DNA from 2 places in the Nonomuraea diastatica genome. Region 1 is predicted to be linked to the other one. Evidence: riboswitches for the same ligand, from Rfam matches in the RefSeq annotation. Region 1 holds a riboswitch; the other holds the start of a gene.

Evidence for each region. Region 1 has a riboswitch for glycine ahead of gcvT (glycine cleavage system aminomethyltransferase GcvT). Riboswitches for the same ligand answer to the same signal wherever they lie in the genome.
Region 2: another riboswitch for glycine. It lies ahead of gcvP (aminomethyl-transferring glycine dehydrogenase); the one in region 1 lies ahead of gcvT (glycine cleavage system aminomethyltransferase GcvT).

Annotation. Positions count from the first base shown of each region.
Region 1 covers NZ_SMKP01000063.1:31,405-39,236, reverse strand. Annotated here, with positions in the region: gene E1294_RS22465 (glutamine synthetase family protein) at 1-407, shown strand, start outside; gene E1294_RS22460 (aldehyde dehydrogenase family protein) at 418-1,764, shown strand; gene E1294_RS22455 (3-oxoacyl-ACP reductase) at 1,784-2,548, shown strand; gene E1294_RS22450 (gamma-glutamyl-gamma-aminobutyrate hydrolase family protein) at 2,558-3,250, shown strand; glycine riboswitch at 3,318-3,415, shown strand; glycine riboswitch at 3,433-3,532, shown strand; gene gcvT (glycine cleavage system aminomethyltransferase GcvT) at 3,567-4,652, shown strand; gene gcvH (glycine cleavage system protein GcvH) at 4,649-5,038, shown strand; gene E1294_RS22435 (L-serine ammonia-lyase) at 5,111-6,487, shown strand; tRNA gene E1294_RS22430 (tRNA-Leu) at 6,640-6,722, opposite strand; gene bcp (thioredoxin-dependent thiol peroxidase) at 6,881-7,354, opposite strand; gene E1294_RS22420 (DUF3618 domain-containing protein) at 7,506-7,832, shown strand, end outside.
Region 2 covers NZ_SMKP01000021.1:61,416-69,247, reverse strand. Annotated here, with positions in the region: gene E1294_RS10290 (hypothetical protein) at 1-71, opposite strand, end outside; gene E1294_RS10285 (TetR/AcrR family transcriptional regulator C-terminal domain-containing protein) at 186-746, shown strand; gene E1294_RS10280 (DUF5999 family protein) at 947-1,144, shown strand; gene E1294_RS10275 (alpha/beta hydrolase family protein) at 1,111-1,782, opposite strand; gene E1294_RS10270 (hypothetical protein) at 1,849-2,211, shown strand; gene E1294_RS10265 (tetratricopeptide repeat protein) at 2,310-3,107, opposite strand; gene gcvP (aminomethyl-transferring glycine dehydrogenase) at 3,201-6,044, opposite strand; glycine riboswitch at 6,224-6,322, opposite strand; gene E1294_RS10255 (MerR family transcriptional regulator) at 6,381-7,001, opposite strand; gene E1294_RS10250 (bifunctional nuclease family protein) at 7,149-7,619, opposite strand; gene ftsR (transcriptional regulator FtsR) at 7,746-7,832, opposite strand, start outside.

The DNA of each region.
Region 1 (7,832 bases):
CGGGCAGCTTCGCCCCCACGGCGATCAAGTGGGGCGTCGACAACCGCACCTGCGCGCTCAGGCTCGTCGGCCACGGGCCGTCGCTGCGGATCGAGAACCGCGTGCCGGGCGGCGACGTCAACCCGTACCTGGCGGTGGCGGGGCTGGTGGCGGCCGGGCTGCACGGCATCGACAGCGAGCTGGCACTGGAGGACGCGTTCGAGGGCAACGCCTACGACTCGGGCGCGGAGACCGTGCCGCACACGCTGCGCGACGCGCTCCCTCTGTTCGAGGGGTCGAAGCTGGCGCGCGAGGCGTTCGGCGAGGACGTCGTCGAGCATTACGCGAACAACGCGCGCGTGGAGCTGGCGGCGTTCGACGCGGCGGTGACGGACTGGGAGATGTTCCGTGGTTTCGAGCGAATGTGACGGGTGACCGATGAAGATCGTCAATCCGGCGACGGAGGACGTCGTCGCCGACGTCGAGGCGGCCGACCCGGCCGAGGTCGACCGGGCGGTGGAGCGTGCCAGGACGGCGTACGCCGCCTGGCGGCAGGTGTCGCCCGGCGACCGGGCGCGGCTGCTGAGGAGGTTCGCGGACCTGGTGGGCGAGCACGGCGAGGAGCTGGCACGGCTGGAGCTGGCCAACGCCGGGCACCCGATCGGCAACGCCCGCTGGGAGGCCGGCGCCGTACGCGACGTGCTGCACTTCTACGCCGGGGCGCCCGAGCGCGACCACGGCAAGCAGATCCCGGTGCCCGGCGGCGTGGACGTCACCTTCCAGGAGCCGCTGGGCGTGGTGGGCGTCATCGTGCCGTGGAACTTCCCCATGCTGATCATGTCGTGGGGGGTGGCCCCGGCGCTGGCGGCCGGCAACACGGTGATCGTCAAACCGGCCGAGTGGACTCCGCTGACCGCGCTGAGGCTGGCCGAGCTGGCCTTGGCGGCGGGCCTCCCCGAAGGGGTGCTCCAGGTGCTGCCCGGGGTAGGGGAGGTCGCGGGCGCCCGGCTGGTGGAGCACCCTGACGTGGCCAAGATCGTGTTCACCGGCTCGACCGAGGTGGGCAAGGAGATCGCGGCCAAGGCGGCGGCCCAGGTCAAGCGGGTCACGCTGGAGCTAGGCGGCAAGTCCGCAAATATCATCTTTGCGGACGCCGATCTCGACAGAGCGGCACAAGCAGCCCCTTACGCGGTTTTCGACAACGCGGGGCAGGACTGCTGCGCCAGGTCCCGGCTGCTCGTCCAGGCGAGCGTGTACGACGCGTTCATGGAGCGCCTCACCGAGGCCGTACGCGGCGTCGTCGTCGGCGACCCCCTCGACGAGAGCACCGAGATGGGCCCGCTGATCAGCGCCGAACACCTCGACCGCGTGCGCGGCTTCGTCCAGGAGAGCGCCCCCTACCTCCAGGGGTCGTGCCCCGGCGGCAAGGGCTACTGGTTCCCGCCGACCGTGCTCACTCCGGACGTCACCGACCGTACGTTCACCGAAGAGATCTTCGGGCCGGTCGTGTCGGTGGCGCCCTTCGAGGACGAGGCGGACGCCGTGCGCATCGCCAACGACACCCCGTACGGGCTGAGCGGCTCCATCTGGACCCGCGACGTCGGGCGCGCGCTCCGCGTGTCCCGAGCGGTCGAGGCGGGCGCGCTGTCGGTGAACTCCAACGCGTCGGTCCGCTACTGGACCCCGTTCGGCGGCTTCAAGCAGTCAGGGCTGGGCCGGGAGCTCGGCCCCGACGCCCTGGCGGCGTTCACGGAGACCAAGAACGTCTTCATCTCCTGGGAATGAGGTAGAAAGCGACGTGCACATGAAGCGGTTGCAGGATCGGGTGGCGGTGATCACCGGCGCGGGTGGCGGCATCGGGCTGGCCACCGCGCGCAGGTTCGCCGACGAGGGCGCCAAGGTGGTCTGCGCCGACCTCGACGAGCAGGCGGGCGTCAAGGCCGCCAACGAGGTCGGCGGCCTCTTCGTACGGGCCGACGTGGCCGTCGAGGACGACGTCGTCCGGATGTTCCGTACGGCGTTCGACGCCTACGGCAGCGTGGACATCGCCTTCAACAACGCCGGCATCTCGCCGCCCGACGACGACTCGATCCTGGAGACCGGCATCGACGCGTGGCGCCGCGTCCAGGACGTCAACCTGACCAGCGTCTACCTGTGCTGCAAGCACGCGATCCCGTACATGCGGCGCCAGGGCAAGGGCTCGATCATCAACACCGCGTCGTTCGTGGCCGTCATGGGCTCGGCGACCTCGCAGATCTCCTACACGGCGTCCAAGGGCGGGGTGCTGGCGATGTCGCGCGAGCTGGGCGTGCAGTTCGCGCGCGAGGGCATCCGGGTGAACGCGCTGTGCCCGGGGCCGGTGAACACGCCGCTGCTGCGGGAGCTGTTCGCGAAGGACCCTGAACGTGCCCAGCGGCGGCTGGTGCACGTCCCGGTCGGGCGCTTCGCCGAGGCGTCGGAGATCGCGGCGGCGGTCGCATTCCTGGCCAGCGACGACGCCTCGTTCATCACGGGCAGCGAGTTCCTGGTGGACGGCGGCATCTCCGGCGCCTACGTCACGCCGCTCTAGGGGGTCATCGTGCGACGTCCCGTCATCGGGGTCACGTGTTACGTGGAGCCGGCGACGTTCACGGTCTGGGAGGACATGCCGGCCGCGCTCCTGCCGTACATGTACGTCGAGCAGGTCGTCCGCGCCGGCGGCCAGCCGGTCGTGCTCCCGCCCGCGGGGGACGCCGCGCAGGTGGTGAGCCGCCTGGACGGGCTCGTCCTGGCCGGGGGCGGCGACATCGATCCGGCGAGGTACGGCGAGACGCCGGAGGAACGTACCGGCTATATCCGCAAATTTCGTGACCAGGCCGAGTTCGCCGTGCTGGCCGCCGCCCTCGACGCCCACCTGCCCTTCCTCGGCATCTGCCGGGGCCTCCAGGTGCTTAACGTCGCCCTCGGCGGCAGCCTCCACCAGCACCTGCCCGACGTGGTCGGCCACACGGGACACTCCCCCGCGCCCGGACGTTTCGGTCACCTGCCCATCACCCCCGTCCCCGGCACCCGCCTGGCCAAGGCGCTGGGCACGGCACCCGTGACGGTGCCGCACTATCACCACCAGGCCGTCGACCGCCTCGCCCCCGGCCTCACCGTGACCGCGACCGCCGCCGACGGCACCGTCGAAGGGGTGGAGCTGGACTCGGGGCCGTTCACCGTGGCGGCGCAGTGGCACCCGGAGGCGGCCGAGGACCACGCCCTCTTCGAGGCCCTGGTGGCGGCCTGCTGACGGATGAGGGCGACGGGCAGAACGCGACAAGACCCCCAAATCACTACTAGGCTGGCGGGACACACCAGCAAACCGTGCGGGAGAGCACCCTGACAGCCGGTCAGGGTCCCTGAAGGAGCAAGCCCTCCCCGCGAACCTCTCAAGGCAAAGGACCGCACGGCTGACCGGGAGAATCCTCCCGGAAGGTGACCTCTGGAAAGCAGGCCCGCAGGGCCTCGCCGAAGGTGAAAGTCCGGCAAAACTCGGGCGAAGCTCTCAGGCATCGATGACAGAGGGGGAGGATGCTGGCATCCGATCCTGTCCTGAGGTGCGATAAATGTCCCGACCTACTCCGCTACGAGACGTGCACGAAAGCCTCGGCGCGACGCTGACCGACTTCGCGGGGTGGCTCATGCCACTCCGGTACGGGAGCGAGTCCGCGGAGCACAGAGCCGTCCGCGAGGCCGCCGGGCTGTTCGACCTCTCGCACATGGGCGAGATCTTCGTGACCGGGCCGCAGGCCGCCGCGGCGCTGGACTACGCGCTGGTCGGCAACATGTCGGCCGTGACGCCCGGACGAGCGAGATACACCATGATCGTCAGCGGGCGAGGCGGGGTGCTGGACGACCTCATCGTCTACCGGCTCGGGGGCGAGGAGTTCATGGTCGTGGCAAACGCCTCGAACTACGAAAAAGTCGCCGAGGAGCTGGAAAGCCGCTCCAAGGCGTATGACGCCGTGGTCGATGACCGTTCGCAGCAGTACGCGCTGATCGCCGTCCAGGGACCCCGCTCGCAGGAGATCCTCACCACGCTCACCGACGCCGACCTGGCCGGGCTCAAGTACTACGCGGGCCTGGCAGGGCTGGTCGACGGGCGGCAGGCGCTCATCGCACGCACCGGCTACACCGGGGAGGACGGGTTCGAGCTGTTCGTGGCCAACCAGGACGCGGTGCCGCTCTGGCACGCGCTCGTGGCCGCGGGCGAGCCGTACGGGCTCAAGCCCGCCGGCCTGTCCAGCCGCGACACGCTCAGGCTCGAAGCCGGCATGCCCCTGTACGGCAACGAACTGAGCGCCGAGCTGACTCCGTTCGACGCGGGGCTGGGCAGGGTGGTGAAATTCGACAAGCCGGGCGACTTCGTCGGCAGGTCGGCGCTGGAGGCGGTCAAGGACGACCCCCCGCGGCGCCGTCTCGTCGGTCTGGTCGCCCGGGGCCGCCGGGTGCCGCGCCACGGCTACCCGGTCACCAAGGACGGCGCCGTCGTCGGCGAGGTCACCAGCGGTGCGCCCTCCCAGACCCTGGGCAAGCCCATCGCGCTGGCCTACGTGGACACCGGAGCCGACTCAGGCCTGGCTGTGGACATCCGGGGCAGCCATGAACCCATGGACCTGGTCGAGCTGCCCTTTTACAGGAGGAACAAGTGAGCAACATCCCTGACGACCTGAGCTACACCAAGGAACACGAGTGGGTTTCCGGGGTCGAGGACGGCCTCACCGTGACCGTCGGCATCACGGCCTACGCCGCCGACGCCCTTGGTGACGTCGTCTTCGTGCAGCTCCCCGAGGTCGGTTCGATCGTCGAGGCGGGCGACTCCGTCGGCGAGGTGGAGTCGACCAAGTCGGTCAGCGAGATCTACACGCCCGTGGGCGGCGAGATCGCCGAGGTCAACCAGGCCCTCGCGGACGACCCGAGCCTGGCCAACGGCGACCCGTACGGCGAGGGCTGGATGTTCCGGGTGCGCATGGAAGGCGCCCCGGAGGACCTGCTGTCCGCCGAGGAGTACGCCGCGCTCACCTCGGGCGAGTCCTGACCCTGCCAGGTCTCATCGGCTGACGCCGGGGCCCGCGTCCGGGCCCCGGCACTCATGAAGGGCGCATCATCAATGGCGATCAGCGTCTTCGACCTCTTCAAGATCGGCATCGGCCCGTCGAGCTCCCACACGGGAGGCCCGATGGCCGCCGCACACAAGTTCGCCCGCGGGCTGCACCAGGACGGCCTGCTGCCGGGCGTGGCCCGCGTCGAGGCCATCCTGTACGGCTCGCTCGGCCTGACCGGGAAGGGCCACGGCAGCGACAAGGCGGTTCTGCTCGGCCTGTCCGGGGAGAAGCCCGAGCTGGTCGACGTCGACACCATCGAAGGCCGCCTGGCCGAGATGCGCGAGTCGGGCACCGTCCGGCTGTACGGCAGCCACGAGATCCCCTTCGTCGTCGGCCAGGACCTCGTCTTCGAACGCAAGATCACGCTGCCCGAGCACCCGAACGGCATGCGCTTCACCGCCTACGACGCGGCGGGCGAGCCGCTCAGGGAGAAGGTCTACTTCTCGGTCGGCGGCGGCTTCGTCGTGGACGAGAAGGCCACCGGCGCCGACCGCATCAAGCCGGACGACACCGTCCTGCCCTACCCCTTCACGACCGGCGAAGAGCTGCTCAAACACTGCACGAACACCGGCCTGTCGATGTCGGCGATCATGCTGGAGAACGAGAAGGCGTTCGGGCGCACCGAGGAGGAGGTCCGCGCGGAGCTGCTGCGCCTCTGGCAGGTCATGTCGGAGTGCGTGCGCCGCGGCATCTCCAAGGAGGGCGTCCTGCCCGGCGGGCTCAAGGTCAAGCGCCGCGCCAACCAGTTGCACCGCCGCCTGCAGTCGGAGCCGGCCGAGAAGGACCCGCTGCAGGCCATGGACTGGGTGACGTTGTTCGCGCTGGCGGTCAACGAGGAGAACGCCGCGGGGGGCCGCATCGTCACGGCGCCCACCAACGGCGCCGCCGGCATCATCCCGGCCGTCCTGACGTACTACACCCGCTTCGTCCCCCACGCGGACGAGGACGGCGTGGTGCGTTTCCTGCTCACGGCCGGCGCGATCGGCGTGCTGTTCAAGGAGAACGCCTCGATCTCGGGCGCCGAGGTGGGCTGCCAGGGCGAGGTCGGCTCCGCCTGCTCCATGGCCTCGGCGGGCCTCACGGAGGCGCTCGGCGGCACGCCGGAGCAGGTCGAGAACGCCGCCGAGATCGGCATCGAGCACAACCTGGGGCTGACCTGCGACCCGATCGGCGGGCTCGTGCAGATCCCGTGCATCGAGCGGAACGCGGTCGCCTCGAACAAGGCCATCACCGCGGCCAGGATCGCCCTGCGCGGCGACGGCCGCCATTTCGTGGCGCTGGACAAGGCGATCAAGACCATGCGCGACACCGGCCGCGACATGCTCGACAAATACAAGGAGACCTCACGCGGCGGCCTGGCCGTCAACGTGATCGAGTGCTGACGTTCCCTGTATCAGCCCGGCCATCGTGCAGGCCCGCTCCCACGGCGAGGAGCGGGCACGCGGGTGGTGATTTGTCACGTAAGCCGGGAAATGCTCGGCCTATTTGGAGAAAGGCTCCAGGAAAGGCCGCAGCCCGTTCGGCGCTTCAGTTGTGCGGGCGGGGGGATTCGAACCCCCACGGTGTCTCCACCAACAAGACCTAAACCTGCCGCGTATGCCATTTCGCCACGCCCGCGTAGTCCCCGCCGAAAGCGGGCTTCAGACAGTTTAGCGCTCTGGGTGAGGACGAAGCGCATCCGTGATGAGGCCGGCCAGAGGATGGCCCGGGAGAAAGGAGGCAGACAAGGGCACAGAGAAGGGCGTGGGCCCTTTCCGCAGGGCCCGCGAGCGGGCTCAGGCCAGGCCCAGCTTCTTCTTCAACGACGCCACGTGCCCCGTCGCCTTCACGTTGTAGAGCGCCTGCTCCACCTTCCCGTCGCCGTCGATGACGAACGTCGAGCGGATGACCCCCACGATCTCCCTGCCGTACAACTTCTTGGGGCCATAGGCGGCGTACGCCTCGTGGACGACGAGGTCGGGATCGGAGAGCAGCGGGAAGGTCAGCGCGTCACGCTCGACGAACTTGGCGAGCTTTTCCGGTTTGTCCTTCGACACGCCGAGGACCACGAAACCCTCGGCGGTCAACTGGCTGAGGTTGTCACGGAAATCGCACGCCTGCTTGGTGCAGCCGGGCGTCATCGCGGCGGGGTAGAAATAGAGGATCACCCGCTTGCCGCGGTGGTCGCCGAGGGAAACGGTGGTTCCGTCGGCGGCGGGTAGCACGAACTCGGGCGCGGCGTCGCCGGGCGCGAGCTTGGTCTCTGTCATGGGCCCTCCTGACTTCTTCCCGCAAACCTACCGGCCCGGCCGCCGTGCCGTACGGCCTGCCGACCTGACAGACTGATCACGACCACTACCGACGGAGCCCGCACGGCACACGAAGCGGGCGCGGCCACGCGTACGGTCGAGAGGAGACGCCATGGCTGACACCGATCCTGACGAGCTGGAGCGGCGGATCGCGCGGACGCGCGCTGAGTTGGCGCAGACGGTCGACGCCATTGCCGACCGGGTGAGCCCCAAGCGGGTCGCCGAACGCACAGTGACCGACGTCAAGAGCAGGGCGGGGCACTTCGTGGCGTCCGTGGGCGACGCGCTCGGGGTGGCGCCGCGGCCGGTCGCCTACGACGACGGTGCCGAGCAGGCGTGGGAGGACGAGCGGCCCGACCTGGGACCTGTCCTGATCGGTGTCGGGGCGGTGCTGGTCGTGGGGGCGGCCATCGTGCTCTGGCGGCGACGCCGCAGGCGG
Region 2 (7,832 bases), on a different contig from region 1:
CTGGAGATCTCCTGGTCCGCGTGGAAGCGAACCTCGGCCTCCCGGCTCACCCGCGGACGGAAAAACGCCATCGACTCGGCCCCTTCACGCTGTCGTCACTCGTTCCGACACCCAGCGTACGCCGTCCCGCAACACGTGCGGAAATCGGCCCGGAGCGAACTCCTTTACATAGTAAGATGATCTCCATGCCCGCCAAGCGACCACCCGTCCCCCTCTCCCGCGAGCGCATCATCGAGGCCGCGCTCCACATCGCCGACGGTCAGGGCCTGCGCCGGCTCACCATGCGCCGCCTGGGCGACGCTCTGCAGGTGGAGGCCATGGCCATCTACCACCACCTGCCCCGGGGCAAGGAAGCGCTGATGGACGCGCTGGCCGAGCACGTCACCGCGGTCCACGTCGAGCAGCGCTCCACCTGGCAGGAGACGGCCAGGGCCTGGTGCCGGGCGAGCAGGGAGGCGCTGCGCGAGCATCCCGGCGTGCTGGCCCTGGCCCTCACCAAGCCGCCCAAGGGCGCCACGGCGGTCGCCGTCAAGGAGCAGGCCGAGCAGCTCGCCGACGCGGGCCTGCCGGACGCCGCCGAGGCCGTGCGCACGCTCCGGGCCTTCGTCTTCGGCAGCGTCGCTGTCGAGGTGCAGCAGTCCGGCTGGGCCGACCCAGACGTCGATGAATGGGTCAGACGGGATGAAAGAGCAGATATCGACTTCGAGCGCGGGCTCGACGCTCTCCTCAAGGGATTGCAAACGTGATGCGCGTGTCGCGCTTGGCCGGTTATCCTGCATAAGGCACGCTGTGTCGAAGGTCACACGCACCAGGGATCCTCCTGTAACAGCCCGAACGGGCTATGTCGGAACGCGTGACACAGTCGCACACTTGCCAGGACAACAACCCGAGCCGGCTCCCGCCCCTCCAGAACGGGAGCATCCCACGAGATATCGGAGGCACGCCGATGTGCCCGCACGACCCGGCCTGTCCGGATGCCGAGGCGCCTGACCGCGAGGCGGCACGCACCCTCGCCAGCCACCCCGAGCAGGGGTGGAGCCTGCTCTGCAACGGCGTCGTCCTGTTCGAGGACACCGGCGAGCTGCTGCCCAGCGGCACCGTCATCGCACCTCATCGGCCCGATCCGCTGGTGGGCGCGGCCTGATCCACACGCGGGCGGCGCCGCCGGCCGGTGCTGCCCTGCCGTGGCGGCCCGCCATAGCGGGTGATCCACTCCGCCACGACCTCGCCCACCCGGGCGGGGTCCTTTTTCAGGTCATGGCCCTCTCCCGGCAGCACCACCAGGCGCGCGGCGTCCGCGGCGTCCGGCACTCCGAAGGGGTCACGATCACCGTTCACGACCAGCACGTCCACCCCGGCGCCGCGTAGCTCGCCGGCCCGGGAGCGCTCGGGTCTTCCCGGCGGATGCAGCGGAAAGGCCAGCGCCACCACCGCCGCCGCGCCGACCGCCTTCGCCGTACGGCACGCCACCCGCGCCCCGTTGCTCCGCCCGCCCTGCACCACGGGCAGCCCCGGCAGGCGCGCGCGCAGCTCGGACAGCACGATCTCCCACGCCTCGTCCTGCCTGACCGGCGAGCCCGGCGCCCGCGCCCCCGCCACCCTGAACGCCTGCGTCACCCGCGCCACACTGGCCCCTGCACCCATGGCGGCGTCGCGCACGGCCAGCAGATCGGGAGCGTCCACTCCCCCGGCCGAGCCGTGGGTCAGGACCAGCAGCAGCCGCGCGCCCGGCACCTCGTCGATCTCCACGAACGCGGGCCCGCGCGGGGTCATCACCTCCATGCCAGCACCGTACCTGGGGAGGATGACACGCTAGCCCTCAGGTCGGATGACGACACCACTTCCGGGATGGATGATGACCTTATGCCGGACCAGCGCCCCATCAGGGAAGATTTTCAGGCCACGCTCGACGCCCGCCGCGATCTCGGACCCGACTACGAGGCGGCGCTCGTCGACTCGTTCACCGAGCGGCTCGAGGCCACCATCGCCGCCCGCGTGCGGGCCGAGCTCGACCGCTACGGGCCCCCGCCGCACAAGAAGTCCGCGCCGGGCGCGGCGATGATCCCGGTGGCGCTGGGCTCGATGGGCATGGGCATCCCACTGACGGCCATCGGGGTGGCCAACGCCGGGCTGGTGGGCCTGATCATCACGTGGCTGGCCATCGTCGTGATCAACGTGGCCGCCGCGGCGGCCATCATGCGCCGCGGCTGATCCCCGCCCGGCGGAGGAGACGGGAGCACCTCCGCCGTCCCGCGGGCATGCCTCGGGGACACGGTCAGGGCGTCACGCCCACCGCGGGCCGCCGGGTGTCAGGTGTCGCGCTGGTAGCGGAGCCTGACCTCCGCGGCCAGCGTCTCGTCGGCGTGCTCCAGCCCGTACGACCAGACCCGTCCCGCGTCGTCGTCGCGCCCGCGTAGGGGCAGGGTGCGAGCGAGCAGCTCGATGGCCAGCGCGCTCGTCTGCGTGTCCGCGCCGCTCTCCACGGTCTCCGCGAACTCCGCGCAGGCCAGCTCCAGATGCGCGATGCCGAGCCGGACCCGCAGCCCGGGCGTCTCCTCCTCGGGCACGGCCTCCAGGGCGTCCAGGAGGAGCTCAGCCGCCGCCCCGGGCTCTCCGTGCTCCATCAGCAGGTCGGCCAGCTCCTGCGCGGCGCGCGCGGCGATCTCGCCGTCGCCGGCCGCCATCGCGGCCCGCAGCTCCTGCTCCGCCTCCTCCAGGTCCTGAGCCCGCACGGCCAGCCGGGCCAGCGCGAGATGGGCCAGCGGGACGTACGCGGCCGCGCCGACCCCCAGCACGGCCTGCCAGGCAGCCCTGGCCTGCTCGGCCCGCCCCTCCCGCTCGAAGCCCTGGGCCAGGTGGCACGCGGCCTGCGAGGCGTACTCGGGGTGCCCTGTCGCCAGCGCGGTCCTGGCGGCCGCCCTGGCGGCCTCGACGTCGCCGCGCTCCTCCAGCACCACGGCCAGCCCGACGGCGGCCTGAGCCCTGTCGGGCTCGGCGGGGTCGGCGGCGAGCTCGCCGAGGATGGCGGCGGCGCCGTCGAGGTCGCCGCGTTCGGCCAGACGCCGGGCGGTGTCGAGAGGCGGGGTCTCCAGCTCTGAGGACGTCAAGAGAGCTCCTTCTGGCGACGGTCGCCCTGAGCCTAACGACTTCCGGCGATCATGTCTGCCCGGTTGACGCCGAAGGTCTGGCCCTCCCGGTGACTAGTCCTCGTAGGCCTCCAGCGGGGGGCACGAGCACACCAGGTTGCGGTCGCCGTAGGCCTGGTCGATGCGGCGCACCGGCACCCAGTATTTGCCGTCGCGCAGCGACGGCAGCGGGTAGGCGGCCTCGGTCCGCGTGTAGGGGTGGTGCCATTCGTCGGCGCTGACCGATTCCGCGGTGTGCGGCGCGTTACGCAGGGGGTTGTCGGTCTTGTCGTAGTCGCCGGACGCCACCTTCGCGATCTCGCCCCGGATGGCGATCATCGCGTCGGCGAACCGGTCGAGCTCGCCAAGGTCCTCGCTCTCGGTCGGCTCGATCATGAGGGTCCCGGCGACGGGGAACGACATGGTGGGCGCGTGGAAGCCGTAGTCGATGAGGCGCTTGGCCACGTCGTCCACGGTGACACCGGTCTCCTTGGTGATCGGGCGCAGGTCGATGATGCACTCGTGGGCCACCAGCCCGCCGCGCCCGGTATAGAGCACCGGGTAGTGCGGCGCCAGCCGCTTGGCGAGGTAGTTGGCCGACAGGATGGCCTGCTCGGTGGCCGCGGTGAGCCCGTCGGAGCCCATCATCCGGATGTACGCCCACGAGATCGGCAGGATCCCGGCCGACCCGTAGGGCGCCGCGGAGACGGGCCCCACCGGCGAGCCGTCACGCAGCGGGTGAGCGGGCAGGTAGGGCGCCAGGTGGCCGCGGACCGCGACCGGGCCGACGCCGGGGCCGCCGCCGCCGTGCGGGATGCAGAACGTCTTGTGCAGGTTGAGGTGGGACACGTCGGCCCCGAACTCGCCGGGCTTGGCCAGCCCGACCAGCGCGTTGAGGTTGGCCCCGTCGACGTAGACCTGGCCGCCGGCCTCGTGCACCTTGGCGCAGACCTCGGTGATGCTCTCCTCGTAGACGCCGTGCGTCGACGGGTAGGTCACCATGATCGCGGCGAGCGCGTCGCGGTGCTTGGCGATCTTGGCGTCGAGGTCGGCCAGGTCGACGTTCCCCTCGGAGTCGCAGGCCACGACCACGACCCGCATGCCGGCCATGACGGCGCTGGCGGCGTTGGTGCCGTGCGCCGAGGAGGGGATGAGGCAGACGTCTCGCCCGCTGTCACCGCCCGCGCGGTGGTAGGCGCGGATGGCCAGCAGCCCGGCGAACTCGCCCTGGGAGCCGGCGTTGGGCTGGATGGAGACGGCGTCGTAGCCGGTCACCTCGGCCAGCCAGCGCTCCAGCGTGCCGATCAGCTCGAGGTAGCCCTCGGCCTGGGCGGCGGGCGCGTAGGGGTGGACGGCGGCGAACTCCGGCCAGGTGATCGGCTCCATCTCGGTGGTCGCGTTGAGCTTCATCGTGCAGGAGCCCAGCGGGATCATCGACCGGTCGAGCGCGATGTCCTTGTCCTGCAGCCGGCGCAGGTAGCGCAACATCGCGGTCTCGGAGCGGTGGCTGTGGAAGACCGGGTGGGTCAGGTAGGCGGACTCGCGCAGCAGCGAGGCGGGCAGCGCGTCGGCGGCGCCCGCGACCTCGGTGTGGGCGCCGGAAGGGGTGCTCGGGAGCCCGAACGCGGCCCGCACCGTGGCCAGCTCGGCGGCTCCGGTCTTCTCGTCGCAGGCGATCGAGACGTGGTCGGCATCCACCTGCCAGAGGTTGACGCCCCGCTCGGCGGCGGCGGCGACCACGGCGGACGCCCGCCCGGGCACGCGCACGAGCACGGTGTCGAAGAACTCGGCGTGCACGACCTCCACACCCGCCCGGCGCAGCCCTTCGGCCAGGGCGGCGGCGTGGCGGTGCACCCGGTGGGCGATGCGGCGCAGGCCTTCTGGGCCGTGGTAGACGGCGTACATGCTCGCGATGACGGCGAGCAAAACCTGCGCGGTGCAGATGTTGCTGGTGGCCTTCTCGCGGCGGATGTGCTGCTCGCGGGTCTGCAGGGCCAGGCGGTAGGCGGGGTCGCCGTCGGCGTCGACGGAGACGCCGACCAGGCGGCCGGGCAGCTGGCGCTGCAGGCCCTCGCGTACGGACATGTAGGCCGCGTGCGGGCCGCCGAACCCGAAGGGCACCCCGAACCGCTGCGAGGAGCCCACGGCGATGTCGGCGCCCAGCTCGCCGGGGGCGGCCACGAGCGTCAGCGCCAGCAGGTCCGCGGCGGCCACGACGAGGGCGCCCGCCTCGTGCGCGGCGGCCGACACGGCGCGGAAGTCACTCAGCCGGCCGGACGCGCCGGGGTATTGCACGAGCACGCCGAAGCACTCGGGCAGCTCGCCGTCGAGGGAGTGCTCCACGAGCGTGATGCCGAGCGGCTCGGCCCTGGTGGCGAGAACGGCCTTGGTCTGGGGCAGCGCGTCGGCGTCGACCACGAACACGGCGCTCTTGGACGTGCCCGCCCTGCGGGCCAGCGTCATGGCCTCGGCCGCGGCGGTCGCCTCGTCGAGGAGCGAGGCGCCGGCCACGGGCAGGCCGGTGAGGTCGGAGACGACGGTCTGGAAGTTGAGCAGCGCCTCGAGGCGGCCCTGCGAGATCTCCGGCTGGTAGGGGGTGTAGGCGGTGTACCAGCCCGGGTTCTCCAGCAGGTTGCGGCGGATGACGGCGGGCGTGACCGTGTCGTGATAGCCCAGCCCGATCATCGAGGTGAGCACCTGGTTGCGATCGGCCAGGGCGCGCAGCTCGGCGATGGCCTCGGTCTCGCCGGCGGGGGCGGGCAGCGTGAGACGGTCCTTGGCCCTGATGGACTCGGGGACGGCGACCGCCACCAGGTCGGCCACGGACTCGAAGCCCACGGCCTCGAGCATGCGCTGCTGTTCGGACTCGGAGGGGCCGATGTGCCGGGACGAGAACGGCGGAGCGGACAGATCGGTCATGGAGATGCCTCCCGAGGCTGTGGAGACCGGCGCCAGGGCGCGGGCGTGTGCCGGATCTCCCCCTCTGTCAGCGCGGACCCCGGACAAGCGCGGGGTCGCGACCTGAGAGCTTCACCCCCGGTGGGGCTTGCACCGTCGGTGAGGCGCGCCTGGCGGGTGCGCCTGCTTTCCAGAGTTGCCTCGCCCGAGCGGTACGGGATGCCTGAGAGATTCCGGGGAGGGTTGCTCCTTCGGCGCCCCGGAGCCCAGGGGCCCGGGGACTCTCCCGCACGGGGTCGTCGGCCTTGCTGTCCTCAGGTTACTACGCCCGATTCGTACGGCTGCCAAGAGCCACGCTCACCCCGTGCGGCGGGCGCGGCGGCGGCGGGCGAGTTCGTCAGCGGGATGGTCGGCCGGGACGGTGTCCTCGACCGCCGCGCGTTCCCCCGGCAGCTCCGCGAGGGAGCCCTCGACCTCGCGCCAGACCCGGCCGAGCGCGATGCCGAACACGCCCTGGCCGCCCTGGAGCAGGTCGATCACCTCGTCGGCCGAGGTGCACTCGTAGACGCTGACGCCGTCGCTCATGAGCGTGATCTGCGCGAGGTCGGCGACCCCGCGGTCACGCAGATGTTGCACGGCCGTGCGGATCTGCTGCAACGACACCCCGGTGTCGAGGAGCCGCTTGACGACCTTGAGGACCAGGATGTCGCGGAAGCTGTAGAGACGCTGGGAGCCGGAGCCCTGCGCGGCTCTTATCGTGGGCTCGACGAGGCCCGTGCGCGCCCAATAGTCGAGCTGCCGATAGGTGATGCCGGCCGCCGAGCATGCCGTCGGCCCGCGGTATCCGATGTCGCCCGGCAGCGCCGCGGGCTGTTCGTCGAAGAGCAGACCCTGCTCCCCGGCACGCTGCCGCGCGCTTTCGCGCCGCACCGGATCTTCCTGGCCGGCCGTCTTTCCCTCGCCGCTGCTGACCGCCACGCGGACCTCCGGCTTTCTCTCATCCCGTGGCCTGATCTGGGGGTACGTGAAGCGCGGCCACGGGTTTCACTTGCACCGTAGGACCGCGACCATGCTCAGTCAACGATCCGGCTCGGCGCGTCGTGAAGCGTAAATGCACTGAAATACCTACCCCGCCCGGCCGAAGTCCTCGGGAGTGATCGTGTCAAGAAACTCCCTGAACTTCTCCACCTCGTCTTCCTGGTCGTCCGGGATGATCACCCCAGCCTCCTGGACGACCTCTTCGCTGGCGAAGATGCGCGCTCCGGTGCGCAGGGCGAGGGCGATCGAGTCGGACGGCCGCGCGCTCACCTCCACCCCGTTGGAGAACACCAGGTCGGCGAAGAAGATGCCGTCACGCAGGGCGACGATGTTGACCGCCCGCAGGCCTACGCCCAGGGCGCTCAGCACGTCTCGGAAAAGGTCGTGGGTGAGCGGCCGCGGCGGAGGCTCCTCCGCCTGGGCCAGGGCGATGGCCGTGGCTTCCGTCATGCCAATCCATATAGGAAGGAACCGCTCCCCGTGTGCCTCCTTCAGCAAGACGATCGGCTGATTTGTGGGCATTTCAACCCGAACGCCCACAACCTCCATCTGCAACACGGGCTGCTCCGTATTCCTGACCGGTGACCCGGCACAGCTATTTGGTCGTTGCTGACTGGCTTCTGCATTTCAACGTAACACCCGGCGGGCCTGGAATGTGCCCCCGCCTCCCAGCTCGCCAGGGTCTCAGCGCCCCAGCACGGACCGGACGCCCGTGCGCACAAGGGATGCGTGCAGGTCGAGCAGGAGTGCGGAGAGCTCCCTACCCACCTC